4 regions of the Candidatus Pantoea multigeneris genome follow, and region 2 is predicted to be linked to each of the others. Evidence: predicted binding sites of a transcription regulator. Region 2 holds the regulator's gene; each other region holds the start of a gene.
The links. Region 2 encodes CRP, which controls carbon source genes, mostly activating them, when cyclic AMP is high. Its sites were predicted from a motif close to ATGTGANNNNNNTCACAT; they were not measured.
Positions count from the first base shown of each region.

Region 1 (7,211 bases), on a different contig from region 2:
AGCCGGGATCTGCTGCGACACGCTTTTGATCGCGGTATCACCCATTTCGACCTGGCGAATAACTACGGCCCGCCTCCGGGTTCAGCAGAAGAGAACTTTGGCCGTATTCTGCACCAGGATTTTCGCCCGTTCCGCGATGAGCTGATTATCTCCACCAAGGCGGGTTACACCATGTGGCCAGGGCCATACGGCGACTGGGGATCGCGTAAATACCTGATTTCCAGCCTTGATCAGAGCCTGAAGCGGATGGGGCTCGACTATGTAGATATTTTTTACCATCACCGTCCCGATCCGAATACACCGCTGGAAGAGACCATGCAGGCGCTGGACCATGTGGTGCGCCAGGGTAAAGCGCTGTACGCGGCGATCTCCAACTACCCTGCTGACCTGGCGGCCGAAGCGATAGCGATTCTGCGCAGTCTGGGCACACCTTGTTTGATCCATCAGCCGCGCTATTCGCTGTTTGAACGCACGCCGGAACAGGGCCTGCTGGAGACGCTAGGCAACAATGGCGTCGGCTGTATCGCCTTTTCTCCACTGGCGGGCGGCGTCTTAACCGACCGCTATCTGCAAGGCATTCCAGAAGATTCACGCGCGGCCAGTGGCAGCCAGTTCCTGCGCGAAGACCAGTTAACCAGCGAGAAAATGGCGAAGGTGCGTCAGCTCAATGAGATTGCGCAGCAACGTGGACAGAAGCTGGCGCAACTGGCGCTGCAATGGGTCCTGCGTGATAGCCGCGTGACCTCCGTATTGATTGGCGCCAGTAAGACCGCACAGATTGATGATGCCGTGGAGATGTTGCAGCAGGCTGAATTTTCCGAGGCGGAGTTAGCAGCGATAGAAGCGGTGCTGGTGTAAGCGTTTAACCTGCTACGGAATAGTCTCAAATGAGACGCTCCTTACGCTTTTTAGCAGCATTCTTAACGCTTTTATTGTGGCAAAGAGCAGAATAACCGGACGGTGGCGCACATAAGCCACCGAAAGGAGAAGCAATGAAACGTCAGATGTTGTTTGCTGCTGTACTGGCAGCTTTAACGTTATCGCCGCTGGCGGTACACACAGCTCAAGCTAACGGCGCTTATATCCAACTGGCTCCCGGCGTATCGCTGCATTTAGGCGACCGTAATCCACGTGGTGATTACTGGGACGGCGGCCGCTGGCGTGATGCGCGCTGGTGGCACAATAACTATCGCTACGGTGAAAACCGCTGGTGGCGTCATGAAGAGTGGCGTCGTCATCAGGCCTGGGAACGCGATCATCGCCGTCACGATCATGGACGCTGGCATCATGGTCCACCCCCACCGCCGCCACGCTGGTAATAACACAACGGGCTGTGCAGATAACCTGCACAGCCCGTTTTTTTCTCTGCTCTTCGCGCTCAGAGGCCGAGCGCTTCACCCACTAACAGGTAGAGATTCAGCGCAACCACCAGCAGCACAATCAGGCGACCCGCGTTTTGCATCAGACGGGAGTTCACCAGTTCTGGCCCCATGATTTCGCGATTGCCGGTAAACGACAGCAGCGGAACCAGCGCCAGCGCAATACCAAAACTCAGCAACACCTGGCTCATCACCAGAATACGCGTCGGGTCCCAGCCTGCCCAGATAACGATAAACGATGGCAGCATGGTAATAGTGCGACGCAGCCACAGCGGAATATGGAAGTGAATAAAGCCCTGCATCACCACCTGCCCTGCCAGGGTGCCCACCACGGTAGAAGAGAGGCCCGCCGCCACCAGACTTAAGCCAAATACCGTCGCAGCGGCGTGGCCCAACAGTGGCGTCAGCGTCAGATAAGCCTGATCCAGCTCAGCAATACCTGAGTGGCCACTGAAGTGGAAGGCCGCCGCCGCCGTTGCCATCATCGCCAGGTTAACGAAACCCGCAATGGTCATCGCAATCGCGACGTCCAGCTTGGTTGAAGAGTAGCGCTGAGCCTTATTCTCTTTACCACCGGACTGGGTCAGCGCCGAGTGCAGATAAATCACATGCGGCATAATGGTCGCGCCCAAAACCCCCGCAGCCAGGAATACCGCATCTGAGGTCGGCAATGAAGGCAGCGCCATACCCTGCACCAGCTCACTGATTTTTGGCTGGGAGAAGAACATCTCGACCACATAAGCCGCGGCGACAAACAGCAGCATGCCGCCTATCACCAGTTCCAGCGGTTTTTGCCCACGGTTTTGCAGCATTAAGATCAGATAGGTCGCAATCCCGGTGAGCACCGCACCTTGCATTAAGGAGATGCCCAGCAGAAGTTTGAAGCCCAGCGCTGCACCGATAAACTCCGCGAGATCCGTGGCCATGGCGATGATTTCCGCCTGCACCCAATAGAACCATACCGCCGGACGCGGGAAACGGTCGCGGATGTGCTCCGCGAGGTTTTTACCTGTCGCAATGCCCAGCTTGGCAGACATCAGCTGGATCAGCATCGCCATCACATTGGCCCATACCACCACCCACAGCAGCTTGTAACCGTAAGCGGCCCCGGCCTGAATGTTTGTCGCAAAGTTGCCGGGATCGATATAGCCAATAGCCGCAATAAATGCGGGCCCGAGCAGTGCGAGTTTAATTTTTCTGGCTCCGCGAGCGGCGCGCTCGACGGTGCGACTTTCTGACATATAGCGTAACCCTGTATCAACACCCGTTAACCCCTCCAGCTTAAAAGGGGGTTGCCATGATGGCCATTCGGTCGTGATTATCGTTGTGATAGATTCTGCTAAGAAGTATAGCAATTGCTATATTGTATAGCACAGTATAACTCTGACAAAAAGTGAGCATTTAGGTTCACTCTACTCGTTGGCGTTTTTATAAACAATAACTTTGTGGTTATGGCTGGTGAACAAAATGTAAGCGAATTGTGAGGCTGCAAGCTAATCTGAAAATATGTCGATATTGATTGCTTATAATGCGGTTTAGATCTCGTTTTTACGCAACGCGTTACATAGAATACGCAGCAAAATACAACCCTCCTCAAATTTGGAGCCTATATGTCCCATATTTTTCACTTTCTACTGGCATTGGTAGTGGTCGGGGTGCTGGCACTGCTGGTCAGCCATGACCGCCGCAGCATTCGCATTCGCTTCATTGTACAACTGCTGGTGATTGAAGTTCTGCTGGCCTGGTTCTTCCTGAACTCAGAAGCCGGCCTTGGCTTCGTCAAAGGGTTCGCCGGGGTCTTTGATCATCTGCTGAAATACGCCGCTGAGGGAACCAACTTCGTGTTTGGTGGCATGAACGAGAAAGGCTTAGCCTTCTTCTTCCTCAATGTTTTGTGCCCTATCATCTTTGTTTCCGCGCTGATCGGTATTTTGCAGCATTTCCGCATTTTGCCTTTGGTCATCCGAGGCATCGGAACTGTGCTGTCGAAGATCAATGGCATGGGCAAACTGGAATCTTTCAACGCCGTCAGTTCACTGATTTTGGGACAGTCAGAGAACTTCATCGCGTATAAAGATATCCTCGGCAAAATGTCGCAAAACCGGATGTACACGCTGTCAGCAACGGCGATGTCGACCGTTTCGATGTCTATCGTCGGCGCCTACATGACCATGCTACAGCCAAAATACGTGGTTGCCGCGCTGATCCTCAACATGTTCAGTACCTTTATTGTGCTGTCGCTGATCAACCCTTATCGCGTTGAGAATGAAGAAGATTTGCAGCTGCAAGATCTGCATAAAAATCAGAGCTTCTTTGAGATGCTGGGTGAATACATCCTTGCCGGTTTCAAAGTTGCCATCATTGTTGCTGCTATGCTGATTGGCTTTATCGCGCTGATCTCTGGCCTGAACGCGCTGTTTGACACTATTTTCGGCATCAGCTTCCAGGGCGTGCTGGGCTATGTGTTCTTCCCGTTTGCCTGGGTGTTGGGTGTGCCAGCACACGAAGCGTTGCAGGTGGGCAGTATCATGGCGACCAAACTGGTTTCCAACGAGTTTGTGGCGATGATGGACCTGCAAAAAGTGGCTAGCCAGTTGTCACCACAGTCAGAAGGTATTCTGTCGGTGTTCCTGGTGTCATTCGCCAACTTCTCTTCTATTGGTATCATCGCCGGGGCGGTGAAAGGCCTGCACGAAGAACAAGGCAACGTGGTTTCTCGCTTTGGTCTGAAACTGCTGTACGGCTCAACGCTGGTCAGCGTGCTGTCGGCGGCTATTGCTGGTTTAGTCCTCGCATAAACCGTTCTGTGCCTGCCGCGCCCTGCGGCAGGCCTGTTCTAACCTATTCCCAGACGTTATATCCCTCACGAAACGCCGTAGCGCCCACCATCAAGGGTTTCGCTGTTTGCCGCATATCCTTTGCACAATAACGAATTTCCGTTAGAGGGCTCCTGCCCCTTAGTTTCTTTGCAGAAACTGATTCCAGGAGAACCCCATGAGCATCCAGATTTTAGGCATGATTGGCCACCGTCTCGCCTCAGAGATCATTCCCGCCAGCGGCCCACTGTTTGATAAGCACTACATCACGCAATTTTCCCGCGCCCATGAGGCCGCCGGTTTTGATCGCATTCTGGTGGGTTACTGGTCCGATCAACCGGATGGCTTTTTGGTGACGGCCCACGCAGCGGCCAATACCACTACGTTGAAATTCCTGCTCGCGCACCGCCCCGGCTTCGTCTCTCCCACGCTGGCCGCACGCAAACTGGCCTCGCTCGATCACCTGACCGATGGTCGCCTGGCGGTACACATCATCAGTGGTGGCAGCGACAGCGAGCAACGGCGCGATGGCGACTACCTCAATAAAGCGCAACGCTACGCGCGCTCGGATGAGTTCCTTACCGTCTTGCGTCAAAGCCTTGAGTCTACCCAACCGTACGACCATCAGGGCACTTACTACCAGGCGGAACAGGCTTTCTCGGCCATTAAACCCCTGCAAAATAAGCTGCCCATTTACTTCGGTGGCTCCTCCGCAGAAGCGATCGATGTCGCGGCTCGTCATGCCGATGTGTTTGCCCTGTGGGGTGAACCTCTAAAAGGTGCAGCGGAGACGGTTCGCACGGTACGTGCCGCAGCGGCAGAGCAAGGTCGTAACATCAAGTTCAACATCTCTTTCCGCCCGATTGTGGCCGCGACAGAGAAAGAAGCCTGGGAACGGGCCGAACATATCCGCGAACTGGCGGCGCAGCAGTTGCCAAAAGGCGGCCATAACTTCGGGTCGCTCAAACCCCAAAGCGTTGGCGCACAGCGTCTGATGAATGCCGTTAATGAAGGTGAACGTCTGGATAAAGCCTTGTGGACGGGCATCGCGAAACTGGTGGGCGGCGGCTACAACTCTACTGCGCTGGTCGGCACTGCCGATCAGGTTTCCGAAGCCCTGCTGGATTACTATCGCCTTGGTATCGACAGCGTGTTAATTCGTGGTTTCGATCCGCTGAATGATGCCGTGGAGTATGGCCGGGAGCTGATCCCCCTGCTGCGCGAGAAAGTCGCGGCTATCGATAGCCAAAAAAGGAGTGCCTGATGCGTCTGGCTGCACTGTTTGCCGGACTCACCCTGGCACTAAGCCTCAATTCAGCGCTGGCGGCATCGCAGGTTACGCTGCGCCTCGGCGATGTAAAAGGCGACCGTTTTGCTGCCCTTAAGGCTTCGGGCGAACTGAACAATCTTCCCTACGATCTCAAGCTCACAGCCTTTGACTCCGGGGCACCCGTGCAAGAGGCGCTGAATGCCGGCGCGCTGGACGTTGGCTTCACCGGCGATCTGCCTTTTCTGTTTGTCTATGCCGCGGGCGCGCCCGTAAAAGCGGTGGGCGCCTGGCAAAACAACCCAGATAGCATTGCACTGTTAACGCGCCCGGACAGCGGGGTGCATTCACTGCAAGATTTGAAAGGCAAACAGATTGCGGTGAACCGCGGTGGCTGGGGCCACTACCTGCTGCTGGGCTTATTAGAGAAAGCCGGTCTGAAACCCGGCGATGTGACGCTGCGTTTTCTCAATCCGGTAGATGGCCGCGCCGCGCTGAGCGCCGGTTCGGTTGCCGCCTGGGCACCGTGGGAACCTTATATTGCCACTTCAACCCACGTCGATGGCACGGTGCGCGTGCCGGGTGGTGGTGGCCGTGGGATTATGTCCGGTTACTCCTACGCGTTAGCACGCAATGAAGCACTGGCCGATCCACAAAAACGTCAGGCGATTGCCGATCTGCTCACCCGCCTGGCCAAAGCACAGATCTGGGCGCAGCAACATCCACAGCAGTTTGCGGAAGTGCTCGCGAAGACGCTGAGCATGCCAACCGCGATCACCCAGAGCTGGATCGCGGACGCTCAGATCCGTCCGGTCATTTTTGATCGCAGCCTGATCCCGTCGCTGCAAAAATCGGCCGACTTTTTCCACCGCTATCAGGTGCTGCCGCAGGCAATTGATGTCACCCCGGCGTTTGATTTCTCACTGTCGGCGGGTGCCAATGCGGTAGCCAAAACCTGGCTGGAGCAACATCATGAGTGAATTACAGCATCATCGTCTGCGCGATTTTGTCACCCAACTGGCAAACCTGGTCGATCAACACCCGGATGAAGCACAGTTACTGGAGCAAGGCAGCGAACTGCTGCGCCCACTGCTGCTCAATGATGACTGGCTGGATGAGGCGTACGCGCAACCCCATCCCGAGCATTATCAGCAATACCTGCTGTTCGCCGATGCCCAACAGCGTTTCTCCGTCGTGAGTTTCGTCTGGGGGCCAGGACAGCAGACGCCCATTCACGACCATCGCGTCTGGGGATTGATCGGTATGCTGCGTGGCGCAGAAGTTTCGCAGTCTTACCAGCTACAGTCACACGGATTGGCCGAACAGGGGCTTCCGGTACGGCTTGAACCCGGTCAGATTGAGGCAGTATCACCGCAAGTGGGGGATATTCATCGCGTCAGCAACGCTTTCTCCGATCGGGTTTCCATCAGTATTCACGTTTACGGGGCCAATATTGGTGCCGTGCAATGCGCCGTCTACCGTCCTGACGGCAGTGAAAAAACCTTTATCTCCGGTTACAGCAACCGCACTCTTCCTAACATCTGGGATCTTTCACATGGCTGAACAACACTTTTCACCGCGTAGCGCCGCAGACATCATTCATGCACTGCAACAACGTCAGGAGATCGCCCTGGTCGATGTGCGTGATGAAGCGCTCTATGCCCAGGGGCATCCGCTGTTTGCCGTCAATATTCCACTCTCCAAGCTGGAGCTGGAGTGGCTGGACCGGATCCCACGCCTTGATACCGC
Region 1 is NZ_VWXF01000001.1:1,017,065-1,024,275, forward strand. Features, by position in the region: gene mgrA (L-glyceraldehyde 3-phosphate reductase) at 1-858, shown strand, start outside; gene F3J40_RS04710 (DUF2502 domain-containing protein) at 993-1,319, shown strand; gene F3J40_RS04715 (Nramp family divalent metal transporter) at 1,379-2,620, opposite strand; gene F3J40_RS04720 (NupC/NupG family nucleoside CNT transporter) at 2,990-4,177, shown strand; gene F3J40_RS04725 (LLM class flavin-dependent oxidoreductase) at 4,374-5,459, shown strand; gene F3J40_RS04730 (ABC transporter substrate-binding protein) at 5,459-6,442, shown strand; gene F3J40_RS04735 (cysteine dioxygenase family protein) at 6,435-7,025, shown strand; gene F3J40_RS04740 (rhodanese homology domain-containing protein) at 7,018-7,211, shown strand, end outside.
Region 1: a site for CRP is predicted at 2,908-2,925, ahead of F3J40_RS04720 (NupC/NupG family nucleoside CNT transporter). Genes of this name have one in related genera too.

Region 2 (7,211 bases):
GAAACTTTCGATAACGTTATATTGCCTGTTTATGCACCAGCGCAATTTGTGCCGGTGAAAGGGCAGGGCAGCCGCGTCTGGGATCAGCAGGGCAAAGAGTACGTTGATTTCTCCGGCGGCATCGCCGTGACGGCGTTGGGCCATTGCCATCCGGCACTGGTGGAAACCCTGAAAAAGCAGGGCGAAACGCTGTGGCATACCAGTAACGTGTTCACCAATGAGCCAGCGTTGCGCCTTGCCAGCAAACTTATCGCGGCCACCTTTGCCGATCGCGTGTTTTTCGCTAACTCCGGTGCTGAAGCCAACGAAGCCGCATTTAAGCTGGCTCGCTACTACGCGTTTAAAAAGCACCACGCCTACAAAACGAAAATTATTGCCTTCCATAACGCGTTCCACGGCCGCACGCTGTTTACCGTTTCTGTAGGTGGTCAGCCGAAGTACTCCGATGGCTTTGGACCAAAACCGGCAGATATCGTCCATGTGCCGTTCAACGATCTGGAAGCAGTTAAAGCGGTCATCGACGACCACACCTGCGCGATTGTTGTTGAGCCAATCCAGGGTGAAGGCGGCGTGATGCCAGCAACACCAGAATTTATTCAGGGCCTGCGTGCGCTGTGTGATGAGCATCAGGCACTGCTGGTGCTGGATGAAGTTCAGAGCGGGATGGGCCGTAGCGGTAAGCTGTTTGCCTATGAGCATTACGGCGTTAAGCCGGATATTCTGACCACGGCAAAAGCCCTGGGCGGCGGCTTCCCGGTCAGCGCGATGTTAACCACCAATGAAATCGCGTCAGTCATGGCACCAGGCGTACACGGCACCACTTATGGCGGCAACCCGCTGGCGTGTGCAATTGCTGAAACAGCTGTGGATATTATCAACACACCAGAAGTGCTGAACGGCGTAGAGGCACGGCGCGAAGAGTTTGTTGCTGCCCTGAATGAGATCGACAGCAAACTGCACGTGTTTAACGGCATTCGCGGTAAAGGGTTACTGATTGGTGCGGTGCTGAAACCAGAATATGCCAGCCGCGCGCGCGATATTCTCAATGCCGCAGCCGCAGAAGGGGTGATGATCCTGACGGCAAGCACCGATGTGATCCGCTTTGCGCCTTCGCTGGTGATTGAGAGCGCAGACATCAAAGAAGGCATGGCACGTTTCGCCCGTGCCATCGAGAAAGTGTTGTTTGCCTGATTCCGCGTTTACCGCGTTAGCAATGCCAGCCTTGTGCTGGCATTTTTATTGCTGATTATCCTGACGTTTACGCAGCAGCGGCAGCAGCCAGTGGCCGTGATGCGGCCGTTGGCTCCAGGCCAGTGATGAGATGGTATGCATCACATTGAGATGGCCGATGATGCGCTTCACGTGCAGCTCGAGCACCGTCATTGCCCCTTCATTAATGTTTTCTGCTTCGCTCATGACGTTGTTTTGCTGTCCTGGGCCGTCATACTCCAGTCGCTGCTGGCAGCGCTGCAAGGCAATTTCGCAAGACTGTAGATAACGTTCGGCCATGGCGGGTGGCAGCATGGTGTGTTCACGCGCCAGAATGGTCATGGCGTTGATATGCTCAACGATGAACTGGCTGTGCGTTACCCACAGACGCATGTCTTTGAGGTACTGCGCATTGAAGCCCGGCTCCTGCATCGCCTGATTAAGCGAGTTAAACATGGAGTTGTGTGCCTGGTTAACTTTGACCCGTTGATAAGCCAGTTTTTCCGCGCTCTGTTCCGGTCCCAGCAGCATCCTCAGGGCTTCCTGATCTGCTTCCAGCGCGTCATGCGCATTTTGCCGCAGCAGGCCGCTTTGCCACTGTGGCCACAGCCAAATCATGCCAGCGAATGCAATCAGGCAACCGGCCAGCGTATCCAGCAGGCGCGGGAGTAAAAACTGTGCGCCGTTGAGCGCCAGCAGTTGCAGCGAATACACCGCTGTTACCGTAAAGCCAATCATCGACCAGCCGTAAAACTTGCGGGTGAACAGGTAGCTGACAAAGGTAATCACCAGCATGGTCAGCAGCACCAGCGACTCCGCAACCGCAAAGTGAAGGCTGGCGGCGGCAATCACCAGACCGGCAAACGTACCCGCAGCCCGGTGTTGAATCCTGACCTGTGTGGCTTTATAGCCATTCTGGCTGACGAACATGATGGTCATCAGAATCCAGTAAGGTTTGGGTGCGTTGAACAGTAACCCCAGACTGGCACCAAACATCAGCATCACGGCAAAGCGCCCGGCGGTGCGCAGCGCTGAGGAGCGCCACGACAAGTAGCTACGCAGCGCAGGGAGCAGTGGCAGACGGCGCTGGCGGTCTGCCATCAGGTCTCGGGAATAGAGTGGTTTTTGGGTGCGCAGTACCCGGGCAATCCGGTTGAAGTGATAGAGGCAAAAGCTTCCCACCGGATTCCCCGGATGTTGACGGGCGATCTTTTCCAGCGCACCCAGCTGCTTATCCATGTTAAAGCGGTCTGGTAGCTGATGGTAAAGGATGTCATCGGCCAGCAGGCGCAAGCGGGCAGAGATGGTTTTCGCATTCCAGCGGATAACCGCTTCAGCGTGGCTCTGTTCGACCAGTTTCTGCACCTCTTCGGGCTGATGCAGGCTGACGGAGATATGTTCCTGTAAATCCAGCGCGACCTGGAACGCCCGTTTCAGACGTTGGTGGCTGTTGTTGCGACTGGCGGCCAGCATGTGCATCTGCTGATAGCAGGTATTCATCAAATCAACGGCTTTTTGCTGGCGAGCCAACAGCGGTGGCAGCGCCTTTTCCGGATCGGTGAGCTGGGTCAGCAGGGTATATTTAGCATCGCAGTAGTCTGCCAGTTCGCGGTACAGCAGGCTGAGGGACTCGCGCAGCGGCTGCTCTTTCCATAGCCAGAACCAGAGCCAGTTAAACAAGCCGTACCATAACGTTCCGCCAATGTAGAGCAGCGGAGGAACCCAGATCGGCAGGCGGCCAATCAGGCTGAGGGTAAAAATAGCCGCAATCAGTGTGCCGGGAAGCAGTCGGGCATGCAGTGGGCTGATCTCCCCTAAGACGCCGAGTAGCAACGGAAGTGCAAACAGAATGGCAGGTAATGGCACATTCTTCAGCAGCAAAAATTGCATCAGCAGGCTGGCGCTGGCAAACAGGCTACCGCCGACGATCAGACGTTTAAAGAAGCGTTTATGCGGGGTATCGAGGCCAGCGATGTTACAACAGGCAGGCACGAGCGAGAAAAGCAGGCCTTTTTGCAGATCGCCAAATAGCCAACCCAGGGCCACAGGTAAGCACAGCACTAACGTCTGGCGCAGGGCATAGTTAACTTCGGGGTGATAGATGATTCGACGCCACATCAGCTCATCATAAATAATGACGGCGCGAGGAGAGCCTCGCGCCGTAAATCAGAAAATATTAGCGGGTGCCGTAAACGACGATCGTTTTGCCGTGCGCGGAGATCAAATTCTGATCTTCCAACATTTTCAGAATGCGCCCGACCGTTTCACGCGAGCAGCCAACAATTTGCCCGATTTCCTGACGGGTAATTTTAATTTGCATGCCGTCTGGGTGGGTCATTGCATCGGGTTGTTTCGCCAGGTTGAGTAGCGTCTGAGCAATACGCCCGGTCACATCAAGGAAAGCAAGGTTACCGACTTTCTCTGAAGTCACCTGCAGGCGACGCGCCATCTGAGAAGAGAGGCGCATTAAAATATCTGGATTTACCTGAATTAACTGACGGAATTTCTTGTAAGAAATTTCAGCGACTTCACAGGCTGTTTTCGCCCGAACCCAGGCACTACGCTCCTGACCTTCTTCAAACAGGCCAAGCTCACCGATAAAGTCGCCCTGGTTGAGATAAGAGAGGATCATCTCTTTCCCTTCTTCGTCCTTGATAAGAACGGCGACAGAACCTTTAACGATGTAGTAAAGCGTTTCCGCCTTTTCGCCCTGATGAATCAGGGTGCTTTTGGATGGGTATTTGTGAATATGGCAATGGGACAGGAACCATTCGAGTGTAGGGTCTGTTTGCGGTTTGCCGAGAACCATTCGCGATCATCCTCTATTGTAATCGTGCCCAAAATACAGGGAGGGTAGCCCTGACAGGCGTTGAAATCATCAACCGTTTTCCAGTATGGGAAATTATGTCGGGGAAATATAAGCATCGCCCCGTTTTCGCCTTTATGTGACGAAAAATATTTTCATCTCTGTTTGTAGCACAGCTTTTGCCGACTGTCTTGTGTTGTCTCGCTTCAGCTGCAACGAGGTGGGTCTGGGTTCGGAGGCGATTGCTGTTTGTCAGGGAGAGGCGTACTCTGGCGGCAAATCGACCTCTGGAGTAAGTAACATGCAGGCAAGAGTAAAGTGGGTAGAGGGGCTGACCTTTCTCGGTGAGTCTTCTTCAGGCCATCAGATTATTATGGACGGGAATTCCGGCGATAAAGCGCCAAGCCCAATGGAACTGGTACTGATGTCCGCAGGCGGATGTAGCGCCATCGACGTGGTTTCCATTCTGCAGAAAGGGCGTCATGACGTGAGCAATTGCGAAGTGAAGCTGACCTCAGAACGCCGTGAAGAAGCACCGCGTATTTTCATCCATATTAATCTGCACTTTATCGTCACCGGTAAAGATCTCAGTGATAAAGCGGTAGCGCGGGCGGTGGATCTCTCTGCCGAGAAGTACTGCTCAGTGGCGATTATGCTCGGCAAAGGCGTAGAAATAACCCACAGCTATGAAGTGATTGCGGCTTAAGCCACACCTCGACCTTGCATCAGACGCTGCACCAGCGGCGTCATGATCAGCTCCATTGCCAGCCCCATTTTGCCGCCCGGTACGACCAACGTATTAATGTGCGAGATAAACGAGCCCTGAATCATCGCCAGCAGATAGGGGAAATCAATATCTTCCAGATCGCGGAAATGAATCACGACAAAACTTTCATCCAGTGAGGGGATTTCTCGCGCCGCAAACGGGTTTGAGGTATCGACAGTGGGCACGCGCTGGAAGTTAATGTGCGTGCGCGAGAACTGTGGGGTGATGAAGTTAATGTAGTCTTCCATCGAACGCACCACGGACTCCATCACGGCTTCACGCGAGTGGCCGCGCTCGCTGGTATCGCGGATCAGCTTTTGAATCCACTCCAGGTTAACGATAGGGACGACTCCCACCAGTAAATCCACCTGCCCGGCAACGTCGTGATTCTGTGCGACCACGCCACCATGTAATCCTTCATAAAACAGGACATCGGTGTTTTGCGGGAGCGGCTGCCACGGCGTAAAGGTGCCTGGCACCTGGTTCCAGGGTACGGCTTCATCGTAGGTATGCAGATACTTACGCGATTGTCCCTGACCGCTGCGGCCATATTCGGCGAGTGTGCTTTCCAGTAAGCCGAAGTCGTTGGCCTCTGGGCCGAAATAGCTGATGTGTTTACCCATATCGCGCGCTTTGCGAATCGCCATGTCCATTTCAGGGCGAGTAAAGCGATGGAAGCTATCCCCTTCCAGCGTGGCGGCCTGTAGCTGTAGCTGCTGAAAAATCTTGCGAAAGGCGAGGCTGGTGGTGGTTGTGCCTGCGCCACTGGAACCGGTCACGGCGATAATCGGATGCCTGGCAGACATAAATGGATTCCCTGTTAAGTCAGACGATGTGCATTGTTAACACGAAATGCGGGCGGATGCTATCCGCCACGAAACTCAGAACGCGGCATAATATTGACGCTTTCGTGCAGTTCTGACCACACCAAAACCACCTCACCACTCGCCAACTGGCGACGCACATCATCCACTTTTTGTGTCAGGCTGCGTTCCTGTAAGCCGTAGTCTGTGCCTTCGCGCAGCACAAAGCTTTCGATCAGGTTCGTCAGGGTATCGGGGTCAATTTGTTGCCAGGGAATAATCATGTTGTTGCTTCCAGCCAGGGAGTAAGCCACTGCGGCACCCGCTGTTCTAGCCACATTTGTGGGCGACGCAGGCTACCGCCAACGAAGCCAACGTGGCCGCCGTGAGTGGTGAGTTGATAAGTGGTGCTGGCCGATAGCTGTTCATGGCTGGGGATCACCGCATCGGTCATAAAGGGATCGTCTTTCGCATGAATGATCAGCAGCGGCGTTTCGATCTGCTTGAGCAATGGCATGGCACTGGCACGGCGGTAGTAATCACCAGCATCGACAAAGCCGTGCGCCCGTGAAGTGACCGCATCATCAAAGTCGCGCAGACGGCGGAAGCCTTTAAGTTGCAGCAGGTCCACGGGAAGGGAGTCTGGCCAGGCGCGCAGTTTACGCAGCGCATTTTTTTTCAGCTGAGTCAGCAGGTAATACTGGTAGAAACGCGAGAAGCCGCTCTCCAGTTTAACGCTGCACGGTTCCAGCTCAAGGGGCGCAGAGATGACAACCGCCGCCTCCAGGGGGATATCGCCCCGTTGCTCTCCCAGCAGGCAGGCCAGCATATTGCCACCGAGCGAAACACCAATGGCGGCGGTCGGCACTTCGCCCCAGGTGCTGCGTAGCCAGTTAAGGAAAAAACGCGCGTCTTCGGTTTCACCAGAGTGATAAATACGATTCAGGCGGTTAGGGACGCCGCTACAGCCGCGAAAATGCATCACGACGCTCAGCCACCCCTGCTGCTGACAGGCTTGCATCAGTCCGTGCGCATACGGGCTACGAATGCTGCCCTCCAGGCCATGAAACAGCACCACGCGGGGTTTATGCTTTGCGCCTTGGGGATCTTCACTCCACGCAAGATCAACAAAATCGCCATCTGGCAAGTCGAGCCTTTGCCAGTGTGGTTTAAGATGGACACGACGGCGGAGCAGGCGCGGCAGCAAGGTCTGTAGATGTGGATTGTGCAAGCCGGCGAGTGGTGTAAAATTCACGGCTTCTATGCTGTTCTGATTCATAGCACCTGTAGGCTGGGTTAGGGTGAGGAGCACCCATTTCATGGAATTAAGTCTTTTCTTGTCTATGTTGGGCTTTTTGTGGGTTGCCGCTATTACCCCGGGGCCTAATAATATGTTACTTACGGCCTCTGGTGCCAACTTTGGCTTCCTCCGATCAATCCCGCTAATGATTGGCATCATGATCGGCATGCAGATCATGTTGATGCTGGTTGCCTTCGGCGTTGGCGGTTTGATCTTACTCTATCCCTCATTACACCTGTTTTTGAAAGTCGCGGGTAGTCTTTATCTGCTATGGCTGGCCTGGAAAATTGCAACCGCAGAATACGAAACCCTGGAAGCCGGTACTGG
Region 2 is NZ_VWXF01000013.1:22,084-29,294, reverse strand. Features, by position in the region: gene argD (bifunctional acetylornithine/succinyldiaminopimelate transaminase) at 1-1,191, shown strand, start outside; gene F3J40_RS21765 (YccS/YhfK family putative transporter) at 1,237-3,327, opposite strand; gene crp (cAMP-activated global transcriptional regulator CRP) at 3,386-4,018, opposite strand; gene F3J40_RS21755 (OsmC family protein) at 4,317-4,721, shown strand; gene F3J40_RS21750 (phosphoribulokinase) at 4,718-5,587, opposite strand; gene F3J40_RS21745 (YheU family protein) at 5,647-5,868, opposite strand; gene F3J40_RS21740 (hydrolase) at 5,865-6,863, opposite strand; gene F3J40_RS21735 (LysE family translocator) at 6,904-7,211, shown strand, end outside.

Region 3 (7,211 bases), on a different contig from region 2:
GTCAGTATCGAAGTCATAAGGTTCGTGCGTCTTATTCTCGACTTTGATCTTTTCCAGCACCTCATTCCATAAGATGGTGGTGTTTTCTGTGGCACCCGCAAGGAAGCTTTCGTCACCGGTATAAGGGGTGTAGTTTTTCTGGATAAAGTCGCGCACGTTGATGCTGGTTTGCCATTCACCTGAGGCGAAGCCCTGCCAGGCACTGTGCTGTTTTTCATTCAGTACTGTCATGATATACCTACCTTATTAAAGGAGCTTTCTTACGGCGCGTCTTCAGATTCAGACACGGCTTTTGATTCAGTTAATTGCGTTGGGCCGCCAGCGCGTAAATAGATCACCCAATATGTCAGCCCGACCAGAACACCCCCGCCAATAATATTGCCGAGCGTCACCGGGATAAGATTATCGATAATAAATCTTACCGGCGTCAGAGATGAAAACTGTGCGGCGCTGGCTCCGGTGAGCTGCCAGAATTCAGGGCTGGAGAAATCACGAATAACAATTGCCAGCGGAATAAGGAACATATTAGCAATGCTGTGTTCAAAGCCACTGGCAACAAACATGGCGACCGGAAGGATTAATACTAAAACTTTATCGGTGAGTGACCGGCCAGAATAACTCATCCAGACACCGAGACAGACCATTAAATTCGCCAGAATACCGAGGCAGACCGCTTCAATAAAACTGTGGTGCATTTTGTGATCGGCAGTTTGCAGGACATTCAACCCCCACGCGCCCTGTGCTGCCATACCCTGTTGGGCAAGAGCAATTAAGGCCACAAACAGCAGGGCGCCAATCAGATTACCGACATACACTGTCAGCCAGTTCCGGGCCAACTGCCCCCAGCTAATGCGTCCACTGGCTTTAGCGACCACAATCAGGACGGTTGACGTAAAGAGATCTGCACCGCCGACCACTACCAGGATCAGGCCCAGGGAAAAACAGATACCGCCAATAAAGCGCACCAGCCCCCAGGGTAAGTCCGAGGCTCCAGTGGTGACGGTAATATAGAAGACAAAGGCAATGGAAATAAAAACCCCTGCAGTAATGGCAAGGAAGAAAGTGGTCAACGGGTGTTTTGTGGCTTTGTAGACCCCGGTTTCTTCTGCCACTTTTGCCATAGCAGGAGGAAGTAATAAGTTGAATGGATTGTTTGCTTTCATTTTTCTGCTCTCAGCAGGATTTACAGGAAAATATTAGCAATTACTGGCGTGGGAAGAGTTGATTTAGATCATTATTTCTTGGGGTGAAATAACAAAGTTGTGAGGCAGGACAAGGTTAAAGTAAATGCAATGTTGCTGGTGTTAATTTTGATAACACAGCCACATGGATGCGTTATTTTTTCTCATGTCTTTACTTTTAAATGGTCTGAAAATAAAGAATGTAAAAATAGAGGAGTAAAAAATTGATATTACTGAAAAAGACTCCCCGACTTACTGTCGGGGAGTCTTAGATATTACTTGTTCGCCCAGAATTTACGCTTAGCCGCCTGCAGCTTTTCATAAGCCTGCAACAGAGACTGATGCGCCGGGAAGGCGTGCAGATCGTCGTCAACGGCCTGCAGACCATAGAACGGAGCTTCACCGCTGATGGCCGCAGATGCCGCTTCCAGCGCTTCTGCGCCATACATGCGGGAGAATGCATGGTGGTACTGTAATGGCTCGCGCTCATCTTCCATCGCTAACAGCAGCAGAGTCTGCAGGCAACGGTAGTAATTAGCACGCTCAGGGGTGAAGACGGAGCTGTTGAATTCCATCGTCCACTCAGTCCAGGTCAGGGCCTGATCCAGATCGCCACCAGCCAGCGCCAGCATGGCTTTCAGTTCGCCAATGCGCAGGGTGTACCAGCCATTGTCTTTACCGCTTGCCAGACCAAGCAGTTCACGCACGCGCGTGAAGTCATCATGGCCTTCTTCATCCAGTTGAGCGATCAGATCGAGATACTCTTCCGGATTCCAGTTGGTCTCTGGCAGGGCCAGCAGCGTTTCGCGCAGGTTGGCACCCATGTTGTTGTTTGCCAACAGCAAATCTTCTGCCGGATAGATATCAGACATGCCCGCCACAATAATACGGCAAGCATACACACTCAGGTGTTCGTAATCGGCAATGTACACGTCCTGGCCTTCTTCTTTAAAGATAGCCATCAACGTTGCGAACTCTTGCTCGGTCGTGCCTGAGAAGCTCCAGTCAACAAACGGATAATCCGCATCTTGCTTGAACATATCCCAGGAGATCAGGCCGCTGGAGTCGATAAAGTGGGTTTCCAGATTGGCGTGTTCAGCCACTTCTTCATCATCGAATGTTGGCGGAGTGAAGACATCCAGATCTTTCAGGCCACGACCTTGCAGCAGCTCGGTAACGGTACGCTCCAGCGCCACGCCAAAGTCTGGGTGTGCACCGAACGAGGCGAAGCAGGTGCCATTAGCCGGGTTGAAGAGCACCACACAAATGACCGGGTACTTGCCGCCCAGGGAAGCATCGTAGGAGAAGATAGGGAAACCTTCTGCTTCCAGGCGTTCAATGGAAGCGACCACACCCGGATAGCGCTGCATAACGCTCTCTGGAATTTCTGGCAGGCTGATGGACTCTGCAATAATGCGGTTTTTAATGTGGCGCTCAAAGACTTCAGACAGCCCCTGCACGCGAGCTTCATTGGCCGTATTGCCCGCAGACATGCCGTTCGACACGTACAGGTTGCCAATAATGTTCATAGGGATGTAGACCGTTTGCTGGTCTGACTGGCGGGTAAATGGCAAGCCACAGATCCCGCGCTCTTCGTTACCCGATTGCAGATCAATCAGATCTGATCCACCCAGTTCATTTTCAGGATCGTAGAAAGCGCGCAGACGATCGTCCAGGATGCCTTCCGGCAGGCTGTTATCAGCGGGCACCGGGAACCATTTCTCATTCGGGTAGTGTACGAAATCGCCGTTAGCGATGGCTTTGCCTAACCAGAAGTCAGCAAAGAAATAGTTGGTCGACAGGCGCTCAAAATATTCCCCCAAGGCTGATGCCAGTGCGGCTTTCTTGCTGGCACCTTTACCATTGGTAAAGCAGAGCGGGCAATCACGATCACGGATATGAACGGACCATACGTTGGGTACGGGATTCAGCCATGAGGCCTCTTCAATGTTGAAACCGAGGTCCAACAGTTTTTGCTGGAAGCGTTCGATAGAATCTTCCAACGCGGCGTCTTTGCCGGGAATGAATGTTTGCGTCATGGAGCCGCTCTCTCTGTAGTCGTGATGGGGCATAAAGCGCGCAATGATACGGATTTTGCGAGGGGTGCGCTATCCGGACAACGATTTTTTCTGCCAATCATTCTGCCTTCCTCCCACAGGGTGTGAAGTCCATTTTTTACTACGCCGAATAGACCTCACAAAATTTCGTTAGCTTTTGCATTCGTAACATAAGCTGCGGCGAGACGGATGCAAGAAATGTGATCGTGACCGGATTTATGATTGCAGCTACCCGGTGGCAATGATAAAACCGAGAGCATATTGATAACCGTTTTATATGACAGTGGTGAGTGGACATGACCCAGGTTTACAATTTTAGCTCCGGCCCAGCCATGCTGCCGGTTGAAGTGCTCCGTCGTGCGGAACAAGAACTGACAAACTGGCACGGGCTGGGGACCTCCGTAATGGAGATCAGCCATCGCAGTAAAGAGTTTATTCAGGTTGCGACTGAAGCTGAGCAAGACTTCCGTGATCTTCTGAATATTCCACAAAACTACAAAGTTTTATTCTGTCACGGCGGGGCGCGAGCTCAGTTTGCTGCTTTACCGGGCAACCTGTTGGGTAACGCAACCACCGCAGACTACGTCGATGGCGGTTACTGGGCCTATAGCGCAATCAAAGAAGCGCAAAAATACTGCTCACCCCGCACGATTGATGCCAAAATCACGGTCGATGGCAAACGCGCTATCTTGCCAATGCGTGACTGGCAGCTGAGTGATGACGCGGCCTACCTGCATTACTGCCCGAATGAAACCATTGATGGCATCGCAATTGATGAAGAACCGGATTTTGGTGACAAAGTCGTGGTCGCTGACCTCTCTTCAACCATCTTATCGCGCCCGTTGGACATCAATCGCTATGGCGTTTTGTATGCTGGCGCGCAGAAAAACATTGGACCAGCTGGCTTAACCCTGGTGGTAGTACGAGAAGATCTGCTGGGTAAAGCACAAAAGTATGTGCCTTCCATCCTCGATTACACCGTGTTGTCTGAAAACGAATCGATGTTTAACACCCCGCCAACTTACGCCTGGTATCTCTCTGGTCTGGTATTCAAGTGGCTGAAAGAGAAGGGCGGGATTGCTGAAGTGGATAAAATCAATCAGGCAAAAGCTGACCTGCTATATGGTGTGATTGATAAGAGCGACTTCTACCGCAATGATGTGGCTACCAGTAACCGTTCACGCATGAACATTCCATTCCAGCTGGCAGACTCTGCGCTGGATAAAGTGTTCCTGGATGAGTCCGTGAACGCGGGCTTGCACGCGTTGAAAGGTCACCGTGTAGTGGGTGGCATGCGTGCATCCATCTACAATGCGATGCCGCTGGAAGGCGTAAAAGCACTGACCGATTTCATGGTGGACTTTGAACGCCGCCACGGTTGATTCATACTGTCTGCCCCAACCCCGTCGTACGGCGGGGTTTTTTGTCTTATCTGGAGATTAGGTTTCACAATGCAGGACTCCCTGACCCTACAACCGATTGCCCGTATTGACGGCACCGTTAACCTGCCCGGTTCAAAAAGCGTATCGAACCGTGCGCTGTTGCTCGCGGCATTGGCGAAAGGCACCACGCGCCTGACCAATCTGCTTGATAGCGACGATATCAAACACATGCTTAATGCGCTGCAAGCGCTGGGTGTCAGCTATCAACTTTCTGCCGACCGCACTGTCTGCGAAGTGACTGGCAATGGCGGTGCTCTGGTGGCACAAGAGCCGCTGGAACTGTTCCTCGGGAACGCCGGTACGGCGATGCGCCCACTGGCAGCGGCATTGTGTCTGGGCCAGCAAGATGTGGTATTGACCGGCGAACCGCGCATGAAAGAGCGTCCAATTGGGCACCTGGTTGATGCGTTACGTCAGGGCGGTGCGGAGATTGAGTATCTGGAAAACCCAGATTACCCACCGCTGCGCCTGCGTGGTGGCTTCAAAGGCGGCGCAGTGAGCGTAGACGGTAGTGTATCCAGCCAGTTCCTGACGGCACTTCTGATGACCGCACCGCTGGCGGAGCAGGATACTGTCATCACCATCAAAGGTGACCTGGTATCTAAACCGTACATTGATATCACGCTGAACCTGATGGCGTGCTTTGGTGTGCAGGTCGAAAACGAGCAGTACGGCCGCTTCGTGATTAAGGGCCAGCAGCAGTACATCGCGCCAGGTGATTACCTGGTCGAAGGTGATGCCTCTTCTGCTTCCTACTTCCTGGCTGCGGCTGCGATTAAAGGCGGCACGGTGCGTGTCACCGGCATTGGTCGCAATAGCGTCCAGGGCGACATTCGCTTTGCGGATGTGCTAGAGCAAATGGGTGCCGTGGTTGAATGGGGAGATGATTACATCGCCTGCACGCGTGGTGAGCTGAAAGGGATCGATATGGATATGAACCATATCCCGGATGCTGCCATGACTATCGCCACCGCCGCCTTGTTTGCCGAGGGCACCACGCAGTTGCGTAACATTTACAACTGGCGTGTAAAAGAGACCGATCGCCTGACGGCCATGGCGACCGAGTTGCGTAAAGTCGGGGCTGAAGTGGAAGAGGGTAACGATTATATTCGTATCACTCCACCGGCTCAGTTGGTACATGCTGAGATTGGCACCTACAATGATCATCGTATGGCGATGTGTTTTTCACTGGTTGCGCTGTCAGACACACCGGTGACGATTCTTGATCCAGGCTGTACGGCGAAAACTTTCCCTGACTACTTCCAACAGTTAGGCAAACTCAGCCACTCGGCCTAAGGTAGTAACCCGGCGACAGGACGCTGTTGCCGGGTTTTGCTGCGAAACTGGTACGATTGTTGAGCGACATTTCTAAATTCTATCAAAATTTTCATCCTGTGAGCGCTAAAGGCTAACTAACGGCGCATAGGCCGAGTATAATGCGCCCCATTCTTATGCAGCCTGGCAGGCTGTTATACTCAGCATGCTGCAAACAGGAGAAAATGATGACGGCGAACGCCCCGGTCATAACCATCGACGGACCAAGTGGAGCAGGTAAAGGCACCCTCTGCAAAGCGATGGCAGAAACGCTGCAGTGGCATTTATTGGACTCTGGCGCCATTTATCGTGTGCTGGCACTGGCAGCTTTACATCATCAGGTTGATATTGAATCGGAAGAAGCGCTGGTCCCACTGGCCGCTCACCTTGATGTACGTTTTGTTTCTGAACAGGGTGAAATGAAAGTCATCCTTGAAGGCGAAGAAGTCACCGGTGAAATTCGTACCCAGGAAGTCAGTAATACCGCTTCGCGTGTGGCTGCTTTCCCGCGTGTTCGCGAAGCTCTGCTGCGACGTCAGCGTGCATTCCGTGATGAACCGGGCCTGATTGCCGATGGCCGAGACATGGGCACCGTGGTTTTCCCTGACGCGCCGGTGAAAATTTTTCTTGATGCGAGTTCGGAAGAGCGCGCGCAGCGCCGTATGCTACAGTTGCAGGAAAAGGGCTTTAGTGTTAACTTTGAGCGCCTTTTAGCCGAGATAAAGGAACGTGATGACCGCGATCGTAATCGCGCCATTGCACCATTAGTTCCCGCAGCAGATGCTCTGGTACTGGATTCAACCAGTATGAGCATTGAGCAAGTGATTGAAAAGTCACTGAGTTATGCGCGTGAAAAACTGGGTCTTCCTGCGGCTTAAGAAACGAATTTTGTAGTACCCCCTGCTCACAGGACGTTAGCAGGCATGTGAAACAACCCCACCCGAAAGGTATGTCAGGTGGACGTTAAATTGAAGAATCCTGAAGATTATCAATATGACTGAATCTTTTGCTCAACTATTTGAAGAATCACTGAAAGAAATCGAAACCCGTCCGGGTTCCATCGTTCGCGGCGTTGTTGTCTCTATCGACAAAGACGTTGTGCTGGTTGATGCGGGTCTGAAATCTGAGTCTGCAATCCCTGCAGAGCAGTTCAAGAACGCAGCCGGTGAACTGGAAATCCAGGTGGGCGACGAAGTTGACGTTGCTCTGGATGCAGT
Region 3 is NZ_VWXF01000001.1:761,486-768,696, reverse strand. Features, by position in the region: gene pflB (formate C-acetyltransferase) at 1-231, opposite strand, end outside; gene focA (formate transporter FocA) at 261-1,163, opposite strand; gene ycaO (30S ribosomal protein S12 methylthiotransferase accessory factor YcaO) at 1,457-3,220, opposite strand; gene serC (3-phosphoserine/phosphohydroxythreonine transaminase) at 3,535-4,620, shown strand; gene aroA (3-phosphoshikimate 1-carboxyvinyltransferase) at 4,690-5,976, shown strand; gene cmk ((d)CMP kinase) at 6,183-6,872, shown strand; gene rpsA (30S ribosomal protein S1) at 6,988-7,211, shown strand, end outside.
Region 3: a site for CRP is predicted at 3,437-3,454, ahead of serC (3-phosphoserine/phosphohydroxythreonine transaminase). Genes of this name have one in related genera too.

Region 4 (7,211 bases), on a different contig from region 2:
CGGTGCCTGCATTGGCAGGGCCGGGTTATTTTTGGTTTTTTAGCGTTACGGGTGGCCTTATCTGTTGTGAAAAACCGGTGCCGTGCAGGAATTCCACACGGCACGAAAGTCAGGAAAAATCAGTGTACGCTGGCGGCACCATGGGGATGCTTAACCTGCTCTTCATCGACGATAGGCTCAACTTTACCCATCAGGAACAGATAGTTAAGGATGCCAATCACCACCAGTACGGCAGAGAAGACCAGCGCCCAGGTAAAGTGGCCGGTAGCACCGACGATAGCGCCCGTAATAATCGGGCCGACGGCACCGCCCATGTTGGAAACGGTGTTCTGTAATCCGGCAACAATAGACACGCTGTTCTGTGGAGCCACGTCACCCGGTAAAGCCCAGACCTGAGAGGCGGCAACGGTGGTACCCGACTTGGCGATGCACAGCAGCAGCACGGTCATGAATACGGAGTCAGTGAAGGGCGCAAAACCGATGCACAGCGCCATCAGCAGACCAATGGTCAGGAACAGCTTGCGGGTTGCCGTCAGGGAGAGCACTTTGTTATGCACCATACGGTCAGAAGCCCATCCCGCCAGCACTTCAATCACCATGCCGCAAATCAGTGGCAGCGCAGCGACCATCCCCATTTTCAGGAAGTCCATGCCTTTATCTTTCACCAGGTAGGTCGGCAACCAGGTGATAAAGAAGTAGGAAGTGTAGTTAATGGTGAAGAAACCAATGCACATCGCCCAGATATTGCGATAGCGCAGCAGTTTGTACCACTTCATTGGGCGTACGCTTTTATCGCCATGTTTCTGCGCCTGACCGTCACGGATCAAACGCACTTCGGTCTGACTGATCGACTTATGATCTTCCGGATTCTCGGAGTAGATGAAGTACCAGGCGATCACCCAAATCAGACCGATCGCACCGATCGCCAGGAAGGTCAGGCGCCAGTCGAACATTGCGATCATAAAGACGATCAGCGGCATGGCGACGGCACCGCCAAATTTTGAGGCGCTGTCGAACAGGCCAGATACGGTGGCGCGTTCACGATCCGGGAACCAGCGTGCGGTGATCCCTGCATTGCTTGGATAAGCCGCCGCTTCACCCACACCCAGTGCCAGGCGCAGCGCCAACAGGGATTTAAAGCCGGTTGCCAGTCCCATCGCCATCGTCGCTACGGACCACCAGGCAACCGCAAGACCCAGGCCTTTCTTCTGGCCGAAGCGATCGGCAAACCAGCCCGCCGGGATCTGCAACAGCGCGTAAGACCAGAAGAAGGCGGCCATGATAAAGCCCATCATCTCTGGATTAATGTTCAGCTCTTTGATCAGATGCGGAGCCGCAGCGGAAAGCACCGTGCGATCAATATAGTTAATGGCGATCGCCAGCCACATCAGGCCTGCGATCCACCAGCGAATACGTGTAGAGGACAAGGTGTTGTTCATAATAATAATCACCTAAAAAAGGGCGCATCTCTCTGCAGATGCATCGGCCTGAGACTGCCGGATCGCGTAGGGTAAACGATCCGGTTTCCTGTTATATGCCGCGATCCTGCAGCGAAAGTCGGGACTTGGCTGGCGTTATGCCAGTCCGTTCATCACGTTCACCGGGCGTTCTGCCTGGCGAAGACATTGAATAATCTGTTGTACGCAACGCTCGCCGATGGCGCTGATCGCCCCGTCGGTGTAGCCCGCGATGTGGGACGTAGGGATAAAGTTGCTCAAGGTAAACAACGGGTGTTGCGCCAGCGGTTCCTGTTCGAAGACATCCGCCGCGGCACCGGCAATCACGTTATCTTGCAGGGCGTGGAACAGATCTTGTTCATTCACCACACCACCGCGAGAGACGTTGATCAGGAAGGCGCTTTTCTTCATACGGCTCAGACGTGCGCGATCAAACAGGTTGCGCGTCTCATTGGTGAGCGGCGTGTGCAGCGTAATAAAGTCGCTGCTTTCCGTGAGCCGATCGAGGCTGACAAATTCAATGCCGTGTTCGGCCGCAAACTTCTCATCCGGGTAGAAATCAAAGGCAATCACACGCATGTTGAAGCCTTTCGCGCGCAGTGCTACCTGCTTACCGATATTGCCAAGGCCAATAATGCCGAGGGTTTTGCCATAGACATCGGTCGCGAAAATACGAGGCCAGTTGCCCGCGCGAGTCTCGACAGCGGCCTGCGTAACCTGACGGGCGCTATTGAGGATCAGGGCAAAGGCGAAGTCTGCTACTGCGTGCTTGTTGGCGTCTGGCACGTTGGTGACATAGATCCCGCGCTCGCGGGTGGCATCCAGATCGATGTTATCCACGCCCACGCCATGTTTGCAGACGATTTTTAACTGTGGCGCTTTTGCCAGCAGCTCGGCGTTCACCTCGGTGAAGGCGACGATCATCGCTACGGTTTCAGCCAGATGCGGCTCCAGTGCGGACAGCGGCGCATCGGCTGGCAGCGTGACCAGTTCAAAGCCGTGAGATTTCAGGGTTTCAACCGGCGCAGCATCATATTTGGCAAACGACGGCGAGGTGCAAATCACTTTCATAACGGTTCCCGGTGTCAGGCTGAGTAGCCCGGATACAACGATCCGGGCAGAAAAATCACAGGTACTGGCTGATGATCTGGCGGATCTTCTGCTCTTCGGCAGCGCTGAACTGCACCGCGTAGCGGCTGTCACCCACGTCATAGCCTTGCAGGGCTACCGCTTTCTTCACCGCAGCAGGGGAGAACGCCACGCTGTAGAGATCGGTACGCAGCCCGGTAACGTTTTCCTGTGCCTGGCGTGAACCTTCGATATCACCAGCGTTGAAGCGTGCCCAGATGGCGTTAATCGCCTCTGGTGCGGCGTTGGCAAGACCAGAGATGCAGGCTGAGCAACCGTCCACAAAGCCCTGATGGATCAGTGAATCTGGGCCGTTCAGCACGTCGAAACCGTCGATGTCTTTTACCGCATTGAGATAGCCGCTCAGGCTCTCGTAGCTGCCTGCGCTGTCTTTAATGCCGATAATGTTCGGGTGCGATGCCAGCTTACGCACGGTTTCTGGCAGCAGGGTGTTGCCGGTACGTGCCGGGATGTTGTAGAGGAACAGTGGCACGTCCAGCGCGTCAGCCACGGTCAGGTAGTGGTACTCCAGTTCTTCCTGTTTTAGTGGTACGAAGTACGGGGTAATCACCGAGACAGCATTCACGCCCAGCGCTGCAATCTGCTTGCCGAGGCGAATCGTTTCACGGGTGGAGATCTCACCAATGTGTGCCACCACCGGTGCGGCCCCGTTGACTTCTTCCATGCAGGTCGCGGTGACGGCGACTTTTTCCTGTTCATTCAGAACGAAGAATTCGCCGTTGGTGCCACCGCAGAAGATGCCGTTGCCCGCGTTCAGCTGGCGGCGTACCTGCTCACGCTGAGCGGCCGGGTTAAAAGCGCCTTCTTTATCGAAGGTGGTAACGATGGCGGTCAGTACGCCGTTAATTTTTTTGCTCATGACAAAACCTCAAATTAAGCCTGGTGAGAAGGGAACAGCGTCAGATAGACCGCGCGCACATCTTCGGCGCTGACGGCAGTTGGCACGTTTTTCATTAAACGCTGCACGTCTAACGCAGCTTCCACTAAGTAGGGCAGGTGATCGGGGCCGATGCCCAGTGCTTCCAGGCTGTCTGGCAGCTTCAGGCGCTGTACCAGAGCGGCAAAATAGTCGACCAACGCATGGGATTTGGCTTCTTCATCCAGTGAAGCATCCGCATCTGGCAGTAAATCGTATGCCTGAGCAAATTTGCTCACGACTGCCGGGCGCACAAAGCGCATGCAGGAGGTCAGCAGAATGGCATTGGCAACGCCGTGCGGCAGGTGATATTTGCCCCCCAGCGGGTAAGACATCGCATGAACCAGATGCGTACCGGCGTGGGCAATGGCTGCGCCGCCATAGTAAGAAGCCCACAGCATATCGAGACGCGCTTCAAGATTGGTTGGCTCGTTAACCGCAGTTTCGATGCTTTTAAACAGCTTTTTCATACCAATCAACGCGTAGTTGTCGCTGACCGGGTTGGAAACCGTGGCGGTGAAGCACTCAATCAGGTGGCACAGGGCGTCAATGCCGGTAGATGAGGCGATATGCGCTGGCATGCTGGTGGTCAGTTCTGGCACTAACGCAACGTAATCCGGCAGCATCACCGGGGAAATGATACCGACTTTGGTCTCTTTTTCCGGGATCGCTAAAATCGCATTCGGCGTGGCTTCAGAGCCGGTTCCGGCGGTGGTCGGTATCAGCAACGAGCAGGTGCGCGAGTGGGGTTTTTCACCGGCCAACAAAGCATCCAGCGTTGGCGCGCCTGCGACGCAGAGCACCGAGAGCAGTTTGGCGACATCCAGTACGCTACCGCCGCCGACGCCGATCACGATATCGACATCTTGCGTTGGCAGAGCAGCAACAATCGCCGCGACATCATGCTGGCTCGGCTCTGGCGGCACGCTGTTAACAACCGCAACGCTGGCAACATGCTGCTTAAGCTGAGCGATCAATGCCTGTACCGCCGGGATACCTTCAATATTTTTATCGGTTACCAGCAGGGCTTTGCCCTTGCCTTGCAGGAGGTAGCTAATGTCGTTCAGCGCCTGGTAGCCGCTAATCACCGTGCTGTTGATATTCATCACATGCCCTTTATTACAGTTTACTGACTGAATGATTAAATTTGCTCACTGCCGTGTTTGCAGCGATTACAGTGGGTGTGTTCACTGCCTGTGGACTAATTTATAGGTTAAATTGATTTCAAATAATTTGATCTTGCTCACATATAATCAATCGTGATTGAATATAATCATAAACGTAATCTGATGGTGCAGCGAACAGGAGAAACGATGGCGCAACCCACATGGCAAACCCCGGTTCTGGTGATTGCCGATGACTTTACCGGTGCCAATGATGCAGGCAGTGGACTGGCTCAGGCCGGTGCCCGAGTGCACGTATTGTTTGATGCCGCGACGGCAGCCAGCACGCAGGCTGCTGATGTGTGGGTGATCAGCACTGACAGCCGGGCCGTAGCGCCCGCTGAAGCCGCTCGCCGCGTGACTGAAGCGCTGCATCACCATCAGCAGGCTGCGGATCGTGGTTGGATCTTCAAAAAAATCGACTCCACGTTGCGCGGTAATGTCGGCGTTGAAATCGCCGCCGCACTCAGCAGCAGTAGCAAACAGTTAGCGCTGGTCGCGCCTGCGGTGCCCAAACTGGGGCGGATTACTCGCCACGGAGAAGTGCTGATTGATGGCGTTGCGCTGACCGAAACCGAATTTGCCAGCGATCCCAAAACGCCAGTGATGAGTAGCCGGGTACTGACTCAGCTCCAGCTGCCGGGCGAGGTGCTTTCCCGTGCACAGTTAAAACAGCCGGATTTGGCCCAGTGGCTTTCCCGTCAGCAAGGTGTTGTGGTGGTGGATGCTGAAGACGAAGCCGACCTCTCGTTGCTGATTGCCGCTGCGGCGCAGTTATCTCCGACGCCGCTATTGGTTGGGGCCGCAGGCTTAAGCGATGCCTTAGCGCGGCAGTCTGGTCAGGACGCTGTGCGACCTGTCACAGCTCAGCCCGCCGCCGTAAAACGGCCTCAGCCGGTGCTGGCGGTGATTGGTTCTATGAGCCTCAGTGCGCAGCAGCAGATCGCTCAACTGGCAAGGCTGCGTGACATCACGCTGGTGGATATCGATATCACTCAGCTCTTTGCCCAACCGGCGTGGCCGGATAAAGCACACTGGTTTGAGCGTAGCCTGAGCGCGCTACGTCAGGGCCAGCATGTGGTGATTCGTACCTGCCAGCAGGCGGACCAGCGCCACCAGATTGATGCGTTGTGCCAGCAGAACCAGATCACGCGCCAGCAGTTAGGCGAATCTATCTGCCAGTTTCTTGGCGAATTGAGCCAACAGTTATGCCACGCATGCCTGCCTGCGGCGCTTTATCTGTCAGGTGGGGATGTGGCGATTGCTGTCGCCCGGTCATTGGGTGCCAGCGGATTTCAGACAGAGGGGCTGGTGGCGGGATGTGTTCCCCACGGGCGCTTACTTAACAGTGAATTTACCCTGCCGGTGATGACCAAAGCGGGCGGCTTTGGTGATGAAAATACCCTGGTAGAAGCCATTCGTTTTATTGAGGAGAAGTCGAGTGAGTAAAATTATTGCGGTGACCATGGGCGATCCGGCGGGAATCAGCCCGGAGATCATTATTAAATCGCTGGCTGAGGGCGATCTCTCTGGCGCACCGGCCGTTGTGGTTGGCTGTGCGAGCACGCTGCGCCGCATTCTGGCGCTGAATATCACGCCACAGGTTGAACTGCGCGTGGTGGATAATGTGCAGCAGGCACACTTTGCGCCAGGTATTCTGAATGTCATCGATGAGCCACTGGCTAATCCTGAGGCGTTGAAGCCGGGTGTTGTGCAGAAAGAGGCGGGCGATCTTGCCTGGCGCTGCATCAAGCGTGCCACGGAACTGGCCATGGCCGGAGATGTGCATGCCATCGCAACTGCGCCGCTGAACAAAGAAGCGCTGCACTCTGCCGGTCATATCTATCCGGGGCATACCGAACTGCTGGCGCACCTGACCAACACCAAAGATTACGCGATGGTGCTGTATACCGATAAGCTGAAAGTGATTCACGTCACCACGCATATTGCACTGCGCAAGTTCCTGGATACGCTGAACTGCACCCGTATCGAAACCGTGATCGGCATGGCGGATGCGTTCCTGCGCCGCGTTGGTTTTGAAAACCCACGTATCGCCGTGGCGGGAGTCAATCCACACGCCGGTGAGAATGGCCTGTTTGGTGATGAAGAGATCACCATCGTAGGACCTTCTGTTAAAGCGATGCAGGCCAAAGGCCTTAATGTTTCCGGCCCTTGCCCGCCAGATACTGTGTTCCTGCAATGCCAGGAAGGGCAGTACGATATCGTGGTGGCTATGTACCACGATCAGGGGCATATCCCACTGAAATTACTTGGTTTTTACGATGGCGTAAACATTACCGCTGGCCTGCCATTTATTCGTACTTCTGCCGATCATGGCACCGCTTTCGATATCGCCTGGACAGGAAAAGCGAAGTCTGAGAGCATGGCAATCTCCATCAAACTCGCGATGCAGCTTGCTTAAGGATATATGAAGGGACAAAGTCGCCTTGACCAGATTATGGACTATTTAAAGAGCCATAATCTGGTGACCGTTGACCAACTGGTGAGTGCAATTTCTGCCTCACC
Region 4 is NZ_VWXF01000002.1:193,959-201,169, reverse strand. Features, by position in the region: gene F3J40_RS06405 (MFS transporter) at 120-1,439, opposite strand; gene F3J40_RS06400 (phosphoglycerate dehydrogenase) at 1,575-2,528, opposite strand; gene F3J40_RS06395 (dihydrodipicolinate synthase family protein) at 2,584-3,465, opposite strand; gene F3J40_RS06390 (iron-containing alcohol dehydrogenase) at 3,480-4,628, opposite strand; gene dtnK (D-threonate kinase) at 4,836-6,134, shown strand; gene F3J40_RS06380 (D-threonate 4-phosphate dehydrogenase) at 6,127-7,107, shown strand; gene F3J40_RS06375 (DeoR/GlpR family DNA-binding transcription regulator) at 7,114-7,211, shown strand, end outside.
Region 4: a site for CRP is predicted at 4,754-4,771, ahead of F3J40_RS06390 (iron-containing alcohol dehydrogenase). Genes of this name have one in related genera too.